DNA from 3 places in the Thermoanaerobacter sp. RKWS2 genome. Region 1 is predicted to be linked to each of the others. Evidence: riboswitches for the same ligand, from Rfam matches in the RefSeq annotation. Region 1 holds a riboswitch; each other region holds the start of a gene.

The links. A riboswitch is a leader RNA that binds a small molecule or an ion and turns the genes downstream of it on or off. The one in region 1 is predicted to bind fluoride.
Region 2: linked by a shared signal. The riboswitch ahead of OEI98_RS15415 (MutS-related protein) and the one ahead of OEI98_RS10985 (DUF6062 family protein) in region 1 are both predicted to bind fluoride.
Region 3: linked by a shared signal. The riboswitch ahead of crcB (fluoride efflux transporter CrcB) and the one ahead of OEI98_RS10985 (DUF6062 family protein) in region 1 are both predicted to bind fluoride.

Annotation. Positions count from the first base shown of each region.
Region 1 is NZ_CP110888.1:2,061,406-2,066,351, forward strand. It holds gene OEI98_RS10970 (MFS transporter) at 1-924, opposite strand, end outside; gene OEI98_RS10975 (HEAT repeat domain-containing protein) at 914-1,339, opposite strand; gene OEI98_RS10980 (hypothetical protein) at 1,336-1,665, opposite strand; gene OEI98_RS10985 (DUF6062 family protein) at 1,658-2,314, opposite strand; fluoride riboswitch at 2,367-2,426, opposite strand; partial or broken gene OEI98_RS10990 (peptidoglycan D,D-transpeptidase FtsI family protein) at 2,642-4,302, shown strand; gene OEI98_RS10995 (ABC transporter substrate-binding protein) at 4,513-4,946, opposite strand, start outside.
Region 2 is NZ_CP110888.1:2,551,119-2,556,064, reverse strand. It holds partial or broken gene OEI98_RS13595 (twitching motility protein PilT) at 1-19, opposite strand, end outside; gene OEI98_RS13590 (ClC family H(+)/Cl(-) exchange transporter) at 94-1,659, opposite strand; fluoride riboswitch at 1,904-1,977, shown strand; partial or broken gene OEI98_RS15415 (MutS-related protein) at 2,048-3,582, shown strand; gene OEI98_RS13575 (MutS-related protein) at 3,579-4,946, shown strand, end outside.
Region 3 is NZ_CP110888.1:52,161-57,106, forward strand. It holds gene dnaX (DNA polymerase III subunit gamma/tau) at 1-868, shown strand, start outside; gene OEI98_RS00290 (YbaB/EbfC family nucleoid-associated protein) at 935-1,270, shown strand; gene recR (recombination mediator RecR) at 1,280-1,879, shown strand; fluoride riboswitch at 1,928-1,987, shown strand; gene crcB (fluoride efflux transporter CrcB) at 2,049-2,453, shown strand; gene crcB (fluoride efflux transporter CrcB) at 2,450-2,833, shown strand; gene OEI98_RS00310 (HD-GYP domain-containing protein) at 2,888-4,060, shown strand; gene OEI98_RS00315 (DUF2508 family protein) at 4,110-4,382, shown strand; gene OEI98_RS00320 (pro-sigmaK processing inhibitor BofA family protein) at 4,436-4,708, shown strand; gene OEI98_RS00325 (DUF1657 domain-containing protein) at 4,790-4,946, shown strand, end outside.

The sequences.
Region 1 (4,946 bases):
CCAAATATGCCACGGCAATTTTGCTAATGCAAAACCGAGATATGTAACTGCATAAATAATCCAGCCTAACCTGATTACATTAACTCTTCCTATTTTGTCAGACAATACTCCACTCGGTACTGACAACAACGCATAAAACAGATTAAACATAGCTATAATTATCGGTATCGTCGATTCGCTTACACCTACACTGCGAGCTCTTAGAATCAAAAATGCATCACTACTGTTGCCAAGCGTAAAAACTAGCATTACAATGAAAAACAGCAGAAATTTTCCCTTAAAAACAGACAAATCTAATTTGAAAGATGAACTTATTCTTTCGCCCTTTTGCTCCACTACAAATAAACCTATGAGGATTATTGTGATAAAAGCTACAAGACCAGCAATCAAAAATATTAATCTGAACTTTATAGAATCTATATATTTGGCAAACAAGAGCATTAAACCGGCAGTAATCAATGGCCCAAGGAAAGAACCTAATGTGTCAAGCATTCTTTGAAATCCAAACGAAAAGCCCATATTTTTCATTTTAGAAGATTTTGCAACAAGTGCATCTCTCGGCGCATCTTTTGTACCTTTTCCAATACCATCAACAAGTCTCAACCCAAAAACCATTGCAGCACCATTCGTCAATGGCAGTAATACTCTTCCAATGGCAGAGAATAGATATCCAATAAACACAATAGATTTCCTTTTTCCAATTTTATCTGAAATTATTCCGGATATTATTCTCATAAGGCTTACAACTGTAGTGACACTTCCCTCTATTAAACCTACCATTTCTTTACTCAGTCCTAGAATCTGCGTATAAAAAGTAGGCAAAATAGGTACAATCATATCCTGACTTAATCCACCAAAAAATGCAACCCAACCCAAGACTTTAATGTTATTATTCACGTTGTTTTTTATTTCTTTATTTTCCAATTGACTCACCTTCCTTATTTGCCACTCTTGTTTTAATCTTCTCCAAAGAATTTTCAATGATATTTTTTGTTAAAACTGAGAATTTATCTTTGTTTTCTAAAAGAAACCTGTGAGACTCTTCTCCGCCAATCTCTCCAAGAGCCCAAACAATAATCTGTTCAATATATGGGTCTTTTTTACCCCCATTATTGCGTAAATGTTCTATCAATACTTTTTCTGCTTTCTTTATTTTAAGTTCTCCAATTATTTTTGCTGCCATATAAGCGACATTATAATCCGGATGATTTATGGCTTTTATGAGTTTGTCACTGTAATCATCATTTGATATATTTTTAAAATCATAGCCACAGTTGGAACACTTTTCTTCTCCAATTTCAGCTATTTTAAAACACACAGGACATATATATCTCATCATTCATCAACCCTTATACCTAAAGTTTTTTTAAGATATCTATTTTCAGACTCATAACCTTTTAATCTTATTTCAAGTGTTTGGTTGTCACGCATCAACTGGAAATTTTTAAATTTCATTGCAGAGTATTTAGACGCCATAGAAATAAGCTGTCTTCTTAAGTCATCTTCATTAGGATTATCCCGTTCTATTTGATATGCTTTAATCCCCATTTCAAAAATAGCTCTATATGCGTCTTCTTCTGTAAAACCATCTTTTTTAAAATTCTCAATTAATTCCCTAATTTCTTCAAAACTTTCTTCAGTAATGTCAAAAGAAATTTTAATCATAATAACCACCCTTTAATAATTTCAATGCTCTTTCAATTGAATCCTTAGAGTCATACCACGGTTCATCATGAAATCTATAATCAAATTTTGTTATAAACCATTCAAGGTCACTTATATTCTTTTCAATTGCAGCTTCATTTATTTTAAATATTTTCTCAATTTGCGGTGTAATATCCTTTGCAACTTCCATAAGCATATTCAGGTGGTGGAAACATAATCTAGACAAGCCTTCACTGTGCCTTTCAACAAAATCTTTATCAGCATGTAAAATATCTATCAATATATGCATCTGGTATTTATCTCTTTCACTTAAATAATCACAAATAAGGCATTTGTTTTTTGCTTCTTTTTTCCTTTTTTTCTTTGAAGATTTTTGTTTTTCCCTGATTTGCTGCAATTTATAACTGATATTTGCTTTTAATGCAATTGCCAAACCCAATTTATCATATGAATTATTCAATAATTCCAAATGATAATGGCAAAAATTTGTCTCTCTTATTTTGACATACATTTCAGGGTCTTTTAAAACCTCATCTTCAAACAAATGCTCACAATAGGCTTTTTCTTCGTCTTTTATAACCTTGCATATTGGACAACCTCCCTTATATTTTTCAAAAACCTCATACAATGGAATAAATTCTAACTTCATGCAGATTCTCATCCTCTCTTTTTTGTCAAATAAACAAAAATGGCTTCTACGAAAGCGCGTAGAAGCCATTAGCCTTCACGGCAATAAGGTGAGCTTCATCACCGTCATTTAATTTTTCTCTATAATAATATTATACATTTTTTAAACAAAAATACAAGTGAAAAGGCTACATATTAAAGACTGTTTTTCGGTTTGGATTTATGATTTTTGCTTAGCATTTAATAAAGCTTAATTATTTTTATCTTTTTATCTAATTATACCACAAAATATCTATGGTATAATTATATTGGATAAACAAAATCTTTATAAAAAGGGGTTAGAATAAAATTGACATCATATGTAAAAAAACGAACATTTACTATATTCGTCTTTCTTACTATCATGTTTTTCGCCCTTATTGTAAGGCTTATATGGATACAGGGTATAAACTCCGAAAAACTTGCAATGGCAGTCGAAAGGCAAAGTACTGCTGATATCATATTAAAGCCTCAACGGGGCAATATTTATGATGTAAACGGGAATATACTTGCCTGTAATGTTCCAGCAGGAGATGTATTTGCAGCTCCTAAATTTATAAAAAACCCAGAAAAAGTTTCTGAAGAACTCTATAAATATTTAAATATGGACAAAGATTCACTTTATAAAATTCTTTCAAATAAAAAATCAGAATGGGCTGTACTTGGCAGGTCCATTCCTCTTGAAAATATAAATAAAATAAAAAGTCTTAACATACCAGGCATATATGTAGAAGATACTTTTATGAGAAACTATCCCAACGGCAAAATGCTATCACAAGTATTAGGTTTTGCAGGAATTGATGGCAACGGTTTGTATGGCCTTGAATATTCTTTAGATAAATACTTAAGTGGTGTACCTGGTCGTGAAATCTCTCTTGTTGATGCAGAAGGTAGAAAAGTAGGAGTCCCAAGCAAGCTTTACAAACCTACAAATGGTGATAATATTGTCCTCACAATTGATTCTGTAATACAAAGTTATACAGAAAAAGCTATAAAAAATGGCTATGAAAAGTATAAACCGCACGATGGTATAACAGCAATAGTTATGAATCCAAAAACGGGTGAAATACTTGCAATGGCTAACTTGCCTGATTTTGACCCAAATAATCCGCAAGATGTACCTTCACAAGAATATTGGTCAAATCCTGCAATATCAAGTATTTACGAACCCGGTTCGGTATTTAAAGTGATAACCGCTTCTGCAGCATTAGAATCAGCTGTAGTTACGCCAGACGAAAAATTCTATGACCCTGGGTATTATATAGTCTCCGGTAGAAAAATTAGAAGTTGGACAGTTTTGGGAGATATAACTTTTTCGCAAGCTATTGAAAAATCAAGTGATACAGTTTTTATGCAGGTGGTAGAACGTTTAGGCCTTGACACTTTTTATAAATACATATATGCTTTTGGTTTTGGCTCGCCTACGGGGATTGAACTGCCCGGCGAAGCCAGTGGAATGATTTTGCTAAAGTCAAAAGTATACCCCGTAGACCTCGCCACTATGTCATTTGGTCAGGGAATTGCCGTGACTCCTATTCAAATGATTACGGCTTTTTCCGCTGTAATAAACGGTGGAAACCTCATGGTTCCACATATTGTAAAATATATTGAAGAGGGAGATAAAATAATTAAAGAATATAAACCTCAAATAGTCAGACAGGTAATTTCTAAAAAACTTCCGATACAATGAAGTATATACTTGAAAAAACAGTAACAGAAGGCACTGCTCAAACAGCACAAGTACCTGGCTATACAGTAGGTGGAAAAACAGGTACAACGGAAAATTATGCTCCAGGAAAATACGTAGCATCATTTGCTGGATTTGCACCAGTTGAAAACCCAAAAATTGCCGTATTAGTTCTTGTTAAAAATCCTACGCAAAATGGGTATATGGGAGGAGAAGTAGCCGCGCCAATAGCCCAGGAAATATTAAGAGACACTCTTAGATATTACGATACAGTAAAAAAATAATAATACCAGTTTATTTAGCACACCAATAAAAAAATAGGATGGTAAAAAAGTTATATTAAATAACGGCCCTATTATTCAAAAGCATTTTTTCTCTTTGAAAGAAACTCTTCATTAAATGTGTCACATTAAAGGGGATAAAGAAAGTATATGCCAATAAAAAGAAAGTGTCCAAGCCTATCATCATAATAAGAAAAAAACTATAAATACCCTTTACTGACTCACACTGTTTTTTATTTCCTCTGTTATATCAAAGGCATTTTTGTTATTCTTTATCCCTTCTTTTATTTTTTCTATCACTGTGTTGTTTATTTTACTCCATCCACCAAATTGTGGGATAATATTTGTATAATTAGTAGCTAATTCAATTCTTTTCATTTTATCGTCTTCAATAATTTTGTCTTTTTTAACTGGTACATAACCTAATTCAATTACCTTTTGTTGGTCTTCTGTAATAAACTTTATAAACTTATATTCCATTTCAAGCTTTTTTTCATCCTTTTCTTTCTTTATACCATAGGCATATATTTTAGGTGATAATGTCAGTGGGATGCCGCTTTCCCCTTCAGGATACATCGCTACATCAAACTCAAACAGCTTTCCTTTTGACTGTAAATTTTTAAGCTGTGCTATTTTATAGCTTTCTT
Region 2 (4,946 bases), 490 kb from region 1:
GAATGGTGATTCCCTTTTTCCCAATAGATACGGGGACGGTTTCTTTGTCCGACTCGGACAAAGAAACCGTCCCCGTGTCTATTTAAGATTTGTTCACTTCTGTGTCATATTCAACAAAATTTCTCTAATTTCTGTAGCTTTATCTTCATCTGCAAGGACTACTAGATAATCGCCGGCTAGAATTTTCGTATTTCCCTTTGGTATTAATTCATGCGTTCCCCTCTTTATGCCAACAAGTAAGCAACTTTGGGGCAAACTAATATCCTTTAATTTTTTGCCATCTAAACTTGAGCCTACACAAACAGGCATTTCGAAAATCGTCTTTCTTTTTTTATTGGCGGTAATAGATTTTTGTCCTTTCTTTATTGGCAGACGTTCTAACAAAGATTCATAAATCGGCATATTTGAGAACAAATCTGATGAAAGGTATGCCGTTATAGAGACAGTGCTTAGGGCCAACAAATGAGAAAATGAACCGGTCATTTCAGTTACGAGCAAACTACCTGTTATCGGTGCCCTAACTATAGCAGCAAAATATCCTGCCATAGCAAATACAATAAAATTTTTGATATAAATAGGGTTTATATGCATTATTTTAATTATTACAGTTCCGTATATGTTGCCAATCAGTGAACCTATTATAAGGAGGGGCATAAAAATACCTCCTGGTACACCTGAGCCATAGCTTACCATAGTAAATAAAAATTTAACAATCAATAGCAAAATTAAAAATTTTAAACTAAAACTATCTTTACTTAATGTATCGACAAGACTTTCACCGCCGCCAAGTGCCATAGGTATCCATAGTCCAACTGCAACAGATATAATAAGAGGTATTATTGGCTTCATATGTGATTTTATTTTTAACATGTTGTATATATCTTGAGTTTTTAAAAGAGTTTTATTAAATACAATTCCACATAACCCAACGATAATTCCAAGTAAAATAAGATAAAGATAATTATTAAGCGGCATTACTGCTAGATTTTTCAGATTAAAAATAGGTTTGATTCCTAATAGTTCACCAGCTACAAAAGTTGATGTAAGTGATGAAACCATACTAGATACAAGTACCAATGGTGAGAAATTTTTATGCAGTTCTTCAAGAGCAAAAATAACTCCTGCAAGTGGTGCATTAAAAGCTGCTGCAAGCCCTGCACTAGCTCCGCATGTAAGAAGGTATTTTTCTTCAACTCTAAATCTACCAAACAACCTACTTATTCCTTGTCCGATTGAAGAACCAATTTGCACACATGGACCTTCGCGCCCTAAAGAAAGTCCTGCACCTATCGCTAAAATAGTACCTATGAGCTTTAACAATAAAACTCGTAACCAATTAACTTTTATATAACCGATAATCATGCCTTCAACTTGAGGTATACCGCTACCGCTTATCATAGGTTCTTTTTTCACTATTATACCCAATAATAAGCCTATTAGAGAAAGGAAAATTATCCAGCCAATTAACAAGTAAGGATTTGTATGAAGAATTTTGTATACACTTATTACAAGAATATTTGTTTTTTCAAGAATATATCTTAAAATAGCAATAATCAATCCAACAAAGAAACCTGTTATAATGCCTTCAACTATAATACGCTTGCGAAATTCTTCCCAATGTATTAAAGTATTGAATGTTATACTTTTACCTTTATTCAATAAGATCCCTCCCAAAACATAAAATGAATGAATATTTATTTTTCTCATATTATCATTATACTACAAAATAATGATATCAAGTATTTTATATTGTTAAGTTTACTTATAGAATAATAAGCAGTATTACAAAATTTGGATATAAAACAATACAAAAATTTTTTTATTTTAAACAAATAAACATAAACATTATGCTTTGAAGTAAATTTTCACATATTCTTGCAGGCTTCATAAAAAAGTGATATAATATTCAAAAAGGGATGAAGCCCCCTTTTGGAAAATCCGAACTGCTGATAAACAGCTGATGGCTTCTACGGTAAAAACGTAGGGGTTGTCAGCTTTTTTATATTTAGTGCATTTGCCTACAACTTTGAAAGGGAGGTACTTTCTTATGCCTTTCCATAGCATATTATTTGAAAAAAACGAAGATGGAGTAAAAAAAGAAACATTCGAAGCGCCTGATTTTTTTGTTGACTTAAATCTTGATCAAATTATAGATGTCATAACAAGAGGCAAAGAAGAATATAATTTAAAACTGTTTTTTTACACTCCTTTAAACGATATTGATACTATCAAGTATCGCCATGAAATAATGCAAGATCTTGAAAATGAAGTTTTGCTTGAGGATATAAAATCATTTGCGGAAAAAATGCAAGAAATGCGCAAACACCTTGCTCAAGCAGACAAACTTTACTACAAATACCAGAAAGAAAGATGGTTTTTGGATGCTGTAGAAATCTACTGTGATGCAATTACTGATTTAGTAGAAGACTTGTCTTCTGTAGAGTTAAAATCTCGTGGTTTTTTAGCATTTCGTCAATATTTGATGGATTATATCAATTCTGACCGTTTTCAGCTGCTACTGAGTGAAACGAAAAAACTTAAAGCTGATTTGTCTACAGTAAAATATTGCTTGTTAATAAAAGGTAACCGTGTGACGGTCCGTAAATATGAATCTGAAATTGATTACAGTATAGAAGTAGAAAAAACGTTTGAAAAATTCAAACAGGAAGCAGCAAAGGATTATAAAGTCAAATTTTCTGATTGGCCAGATATGAACCATGTCGAAGCAAAAATATTGGATTTAGTAGCTCAGTTATATCATGATATATTTTCTAATCTTGATAATTATTGTATGAAAAATAGTGATTATTTAGATGAGACAATAGCTACTTTTGATAGGGAAGTACAATTTTATATTGCTTATTTGGAATATATGGCACTATTCAAGCGCCTGGACTAAAATTTTGTTATCCACAAATATCTAGTAAATGCAAGGAAGTTTATAATTACGAAGGATTTGATTTAGCTCTGGCTTATAAACTCATCAACGAAAATTCGGCTGTTGTTTGTAATGATTTTTATTTAAAAGGTAAAGAGCGTATATTTGTAATTACCGGTCCGAACCAGGGAGGCAAAACAACATTTGCACGCACTTTCGGACAATTGCATTATTTGGCCAGTATAGGCTGCCCTGTTCCCGGAAAGGAAGCGCAACTCTTTCTTTTTGATAAACTATTTACACATTTTGAAAAGGAAGAAAATATTAAAGATCTTCGTGGAAAACTGGAAGATGAATTGCTTAGAATTTACAATATTCTTGCCCAGGCCACATCAAACAGTATTATAATAATGAATGAAATTTTTACATCTACCACAGCAAAAGACGCATTATTTTTAAGTAAGAAGATAATGGAAAAAATAATACAATTAGATGTGCTGTGCGTCTGGGTAACATTTATAGATGAATTGGCATTCTTAAGCGAAAAAATTGTAAGTATGGTCAGTACGGTAGTTCCTGAGAATCCGGCATTGCGCACATATAAAATTGTTAGAAGACCTCCTGATGGGCTTTCATACGCCATATCAATTGCTGAAAAATATAGGCTTACGTATAACTGCTTAAAGGAGAGGATAAAATCATGAAAGTTTTACTTATGTATAGAGATCATGATTTTGACCTGCAACAAAAATTGCCCTCGAACGAAGAAGCATTGATACAGGATTTAGAATTAAACACTTTGTTCAATGCTATGTCCCTTGGTGATAATTTTTTATTTGAAGTAGCCAAAAAATCTGTTTTATCCAGCGTGTATAGTGATCTGGCTACAATATTATATCGCCAAGATGTTCTGAAGGATTCTCTAAAAAATTCTTCCATTGTTAGGAATATCTATAATATAGCAGTAGAAGCAATTGAAAACGAGAAAAAGTATTATTTTAGCATTTTCACCAGGTACCCTGCAGCTATACTTCATAGCTCAATGGATGTATTGCATATGTTTATGGAAATGCTGAAAAAACTAAAGAGTATTGCCGACCAACATGCTGATAAATTCGAATCAGAGGGCTTTAAAAGGTTTTTTGCAATGCTCAAAAAAGAACTTGATGATGAATATTTTGAAAGTATCCAAAATCATTTAAAAGAACTGGAATTTCGCGATGGAATTTTGATCAGTGCTGAGTTGGGTAAAGGCAATAAAGGCGTCAATTATATCCTCCGCAAACAGGAGGATAAAAAACAAAGTCTAATAGACAGGATTTTTTCAAAAAGACCGGATGCTTATACTTTTTATATAAGTGAGCGCGATGAAAGCGGGGCAAGAGCTTTATCTGACTTAAAAGACAGAGGAATCAACCTCGTGGCAAATGCACTTGCTCAGTCTGCTGATCATATTCTCAGTTTTTTTAACATATTGCGGACTGAATTGGCTTTTTACATTGGCTGTTTGAATTTATATGAGAAACTTGCCCAAATTGGAGAGCCGGTGTCTTTTCCTATTCCGGTAGCATCCAGTGAACGTAGGCATTCTTTTAAAGGATTATACGATGTCTGTTTGGCTTTGACAATGAAACAAAAAATCGTGGGCAACGATTTAAATGCTGATAATAAAGATCTGGCAATAATTACAGGTGCCAACCAAGGGGGTAAATCTACCTTTTTGCGAAGCATAGGTTTGGCTCAGTTGATGATGCAATGTGGTATGTTTGTGCCAGCCGAGTATTTTTCTGCTAACATATGTGATGGGATTTTTACCCACTATAAACGGAAAGAAGATGCTACCATGAAAAGTGGAAAGCTTGATGAAGAGCTTAGCAGGATGAGTGATATAGTAGACAATATAAAGCCAAATTCCATGGTACTGTTTAATGAATCATTTGCTGCGACAAATGAAAGAGAAGGTTCGGAAATTGCAAGGCAAATAATTACTGCATTGATTGAAAAACGCATCAAAGTTTTCTTTGTGACACATTTGTTTGAATTTGCCTATAGTTTTTATAATAAAAAA
Region 3 (4,946 bases), 820 kb from region 1:
TATAACCTATGAAGATGTATGCGAAATGTTAGGTGTAGCTAATGATGAAATGTTATTTTCTCTTTTAGATTACATGAATGCTAAAGATGTAGCAGCTTCATTGAAACAATTAGATAAAATTTTGTCTTATGGAATAGACGTGGGGAATTTTTTAAAGTCCTTAACTTATATTTTGAGAGATATGGTGCTTTACAAAACAGGAGGAGAGGAATTAAAAGAAATTTTATACAGCGATGTAGAAACTGTAAAAGAAAGAGTGCAAAACTTTGGTACAGCTTTTTTGACTAACGCTTTAGAAAAATTTACAAATCTACAAAAAGAAGTTAGATATGCTATATCTCCGTTAACCCTTTTAGAAGTGACTATTTTGAGGTTGATAAAGCCGGAAATTTCTTACGATATGATGAGTTTGCTAGCAAGAGTAGAACAAATAGAAGACAAATTAGAAAAAGGACAATTTTTTCTGAGGGAAGAAAAAGAAGAGAAAAATAAAAAAATAAATTCGCCAGAAGAAGAAAAAGAAGAAAACGTGGCATCGCAAATAGTACAGCAAGAGGATATAGATCTAGAAAAGGTGTGGGCTGAAGTAAAAGAAATGATAAAAAAAGAAAGAATAGCTTTGTATGCCTTTATAGAAAAAGGGATTCCTTATTTAAAAAAAGGAACAATTGTGGTAGAATATCCTGAAGAGTATGCTTTATTAAAGGAGGAATTGAGCAAAGCGGAAAACAAAAGTTTTATTGAAGGAATATTAAAAGAACTAGTTGGGAAGGCAATTCCTTTGAAGTTTGAATTAAGAAAAAATGAAGAGGAATTACTTGTACAGCAAGTTAAGGAGTTTTTTGGTGAAGATATAGAGATAATATAATTTTCACAAATAATTCAAAAAAGCATATAAATATTTTTAGAATAAAATTTAGGAGGTTATAGTGTTATGGCAAAAGGCGGATTTCCGGGCGGGTTTAATATAAATAACATGATTAAACAAGCCCAACAGATGCAAGAAGAAATAAAGAAAATGCAAGAAGAGCTAATGCAAAAGACTGTAGAAGCTACTGTCGGTGGTGGGATGGTAAAAGCAGTTGCTAATGGCAGAAAAGAACTTGTAAGTATTGAAATAAATCCTGATGTTGTAGATAAAGATGATGTAGAAACGTTAGAAGACCTTGTATTAGCTGCGGTTAATCAAGCGTTAAGGAATGCAGAAGAAATGATTGCTTCTGAAATGGCAAAGATAACCGGAGGACTAAACATTCCTGGACTGTTTTGAGGTGAAAAAATGAACTATTATTCTACTTCTATAGCGAAGCTTATAGAAGAACTGTCAAAGTTGCCCGGTATAGGTCCTAAAACAGCACAAAGGCTTGCTTTTTTCATAATAAATATGCCTTTGGAAGAGGTAAAAAGCTTGTCTCAAGCGATTATTGATGCAAAAGAAAAGATAAAGTATTGTAGAATTTGTTATAACATAACTGACACAGAGGTTTGTAACATATGTAGTGATAAAGAAAGAGATCATTCTCTTATATGTGTTGTTTCTCATCCTATGGATGTTGTTGCAATGGAGAAAATACGAGAGTATAAAGGAGTGTATCATGTACTTCATGGTGTTATTTCTCCTATAGAGGGCGTTGGCCCTGAAGATATAAAAATTAAAGAACTTTTAGACAGAGTAAAAAATGGAAATGTAAAAGAAGTCATACTTGCTACAAATCCTGACATAGAAGGAGAAGCGACAGCAATGTACATTGCTAAGCTATTAAAACCGTTAGGAATAAAAGTCACAAGGATTGCTCATGGGGTGCCGGTAGGTGGTGACTTGGAATACACCGATGTTGTAACTCTTTCAAGGGCTCTTGAAGGTAGAAGAGAATTGTAAAAGGTATTGCATTTTCATTTGTACTTTATTATAATAAATTTGTAGTAAATAACAGAAGGCGATGGAGCTCGCCATAAATGCGGAAACGCTGATGGCTCCTATTAGGATGATATAAGGCCTAATAGGAGCTTTTTATTGCCCAAAAATGTAAACAGAAAGGGAGATTTTCATGGAATACATCTATATAGGGATTGGAGGATTTTTTGGAGCAGTACTAAGATATTTAATAACAATTTACTTTACAAAGATGTATCACACTGCATTTCCCTTTGAAACTTTTATGATAAATATTTTAGGTTCGTTTTTGTTAAGTTTTATTGCTAATTTTACTATGGATGAGTACAAGGTAAATACTAATTTGAGATTGGCGATAACAACAGGATTTATTGGGGCTTTTACAACATTTTCTACTTTTAGTATGGAAACAATAAATTTATTAAAAGCAGGGAAAGATTATATTGCTCTAAGTTATATAATTTTATCAATATTTGGAGGCCTTTTGATGTCTTATTTAGGATTTGAATTTGCTGACAAAACTTTTGACTTACTAAAGGAGCGGGAGGAAGAACAGTGACAAGTATACTATATGTAGGAATTGGAGGAATTTTGGGAGCAATATTGAGATATGAAATATCGCGGCATATAAAGGAAAACCGAGAGATAGTTATTCCTATCGAAACTTTTATTATAAATGTATTAGGTGCGTTTTTATTAAACTTTTTATCAAGTCCTAAAATAAATGTAAATTTAAGCTATGATGTTAAACTTTTTCTGACAACGGGATTTCTAGGTGCTTTTACAACATACTCAACTTTTTCCCATGAGACAGTAGACTTAATCAAGAATAAAAAATATTTTCATGCATTTATATATATGTCCTTAACAATTATATTTGGACTAATAGGAGGAGTATTGGGATATTATCTCGGAAATTATATGGGAAAATTGATTTGATTGGTGTATAATATATGTCAGTAGAAAATAAATATCAGTTAGGAGGAATAAAATGTGAATTTGAATTATAATAATCTGCTGTCTGCTTTATCTTTGGCCCTTGACGTGCAAGAGTATAAGAACATGGGACATGCAAGAAGGGTGGCTTATATTTCTCTAAGGATTTCTGAGATGCTGAATTTGGATGAAAAAGAAACAAAAAAAGTGTATTATTCTGCTTTGTTACATGATATAGGACAAGGAGATATATACGAAGATTTTAACAAAGACGAATGGTGGAAACACAGTGAAAGAGGAAGTGAAATTGTAAAGAAGTTGCCCTTTGGAGAAAATTTTTCGGATATTATAAGATATCATCATGAAAATTACGATGGAAGCGGACATTTTAAACTAAATGGCGATTCTATTCCTTTAGGAGCTCAGATTGTTTTTATATCTGATCAATTTGATATACGGTACACCTCATCGGTTGGGAAAGAAAGTGAGTATAATATTCGGAATAATATCAAAGAAGGTATAAAAAGTGGTACTGGCAAGATGTTTAATCCCGTGGTTGCAAATGCATTACTTGACCTTACAAGACAAGAAAAATTTTGGCTTGATTATAAATTTTTTGATATAAAAAGTATATTAAAAAGGATTGAACCTAAAGACACGGTTTCAATAGGAATTAATGAATTAGAGGATATAGCAGAGGTTTTTGCACAGATTATCGATAATAGAAGCCGTTTTACCTATAACCATTCTAAAGGTATTTCAAAGTTAGCTTATGAAATGGCTAAGGTGATAGGATATGATGAAGAAACTTCTCGAAAAATAAAAATTGCGGGATTGCTTCATGACCTTGGAAAGCTAGCCATACCTAATTCTATTCTTGACAAACCGGACAAGCTTACTGAAGAGGAGTTTATGGTTATAAAATCTCATACCTATTATACTAAAGAAATACTCAAAGAAATAGGAGGAATAGATGATATAGCAGAATGGGCCGCAAATCATCACGAGAAATTAGATGGAAGCGGGTATCCTGAGGGATTAAAAGGTGACGAAATTGGAGAGATTGATAGACATGTGGCGGTTTGTGACATGTATCAAGCATTGACAGAAGACAGGCCTTATAGAAAGGGACTTGAACCGAAGCAGGCGATAGACATTATTGCAAAATCGGTGAAAGATAATAAAGTAAGCGGAGAGTCTTTAGAAATTTTAAAAGAAGTGGTACTTTGATGTATACTCAACCGTATTTTAGGAAATAATACGGTTGAGGAGGTATATTATGGGAATGCTTTTCGATTATTTAAAAGAGATTGCGGTAACAAAAAATATATATGACTACAATAGTGAGAACTATCAATTGGTAAATGAAGTGAGACAAACGATAAAAGAATTGAAAGATGCAGAAATTTATTTTCAAAGTGTCACAGACCCTGACTTAGTAGATTATGCTATATATCGGTTAGAGAGTTTAAAGAGAAAGTACATATATTTATTGAAAAAAGCAAAAAAAGAGGGAATAAATTTTGATAATTTTTCGTCCCTCCTATCATAATTTGTCCTCCCCCTAAGTATAAATATAACAGTAGACTCTTAGGGGGTTTTTGTATGAATATAAGCATTGAATACAATATAATCATTGCTTACTTAATTGGCTTGTTTTTACTTTATCTTTTAGGATGGTTATTAGTAGTTCCAAGAAAAATTTTGCTAAGAATTATAATAAATGGAATTATTGGCGGCTTAATTTTGTTTATTATCAATTTGATAGGAAAATCTCTTGGATTATATATTGCTATAAATCCTGTGACTGCTCTTGTTGTAGGCTTTTTGGGTATTCCAGGAATTATCCTTTTGATAATTTTGCAGCATATTGTTTGAAATCACTACAAAAATAAACAGTTTAAATAAGCCTCCTTTTTGGAATAATAATTGTGTAAAAAAGATAAAAGGAGGATTATTATGACTGTTAAGAGTGATATGGAAAAAGCTATTGCAGCCGCACAATCGGCTCTTGGAACCTATGCGCAATTTGCAAGCTCTACAGATGACCCTGCTGCAAAACAAATGTTTCAACAGATGCAACAAGATATGCAAAGACATGTCACTATGCTTACTA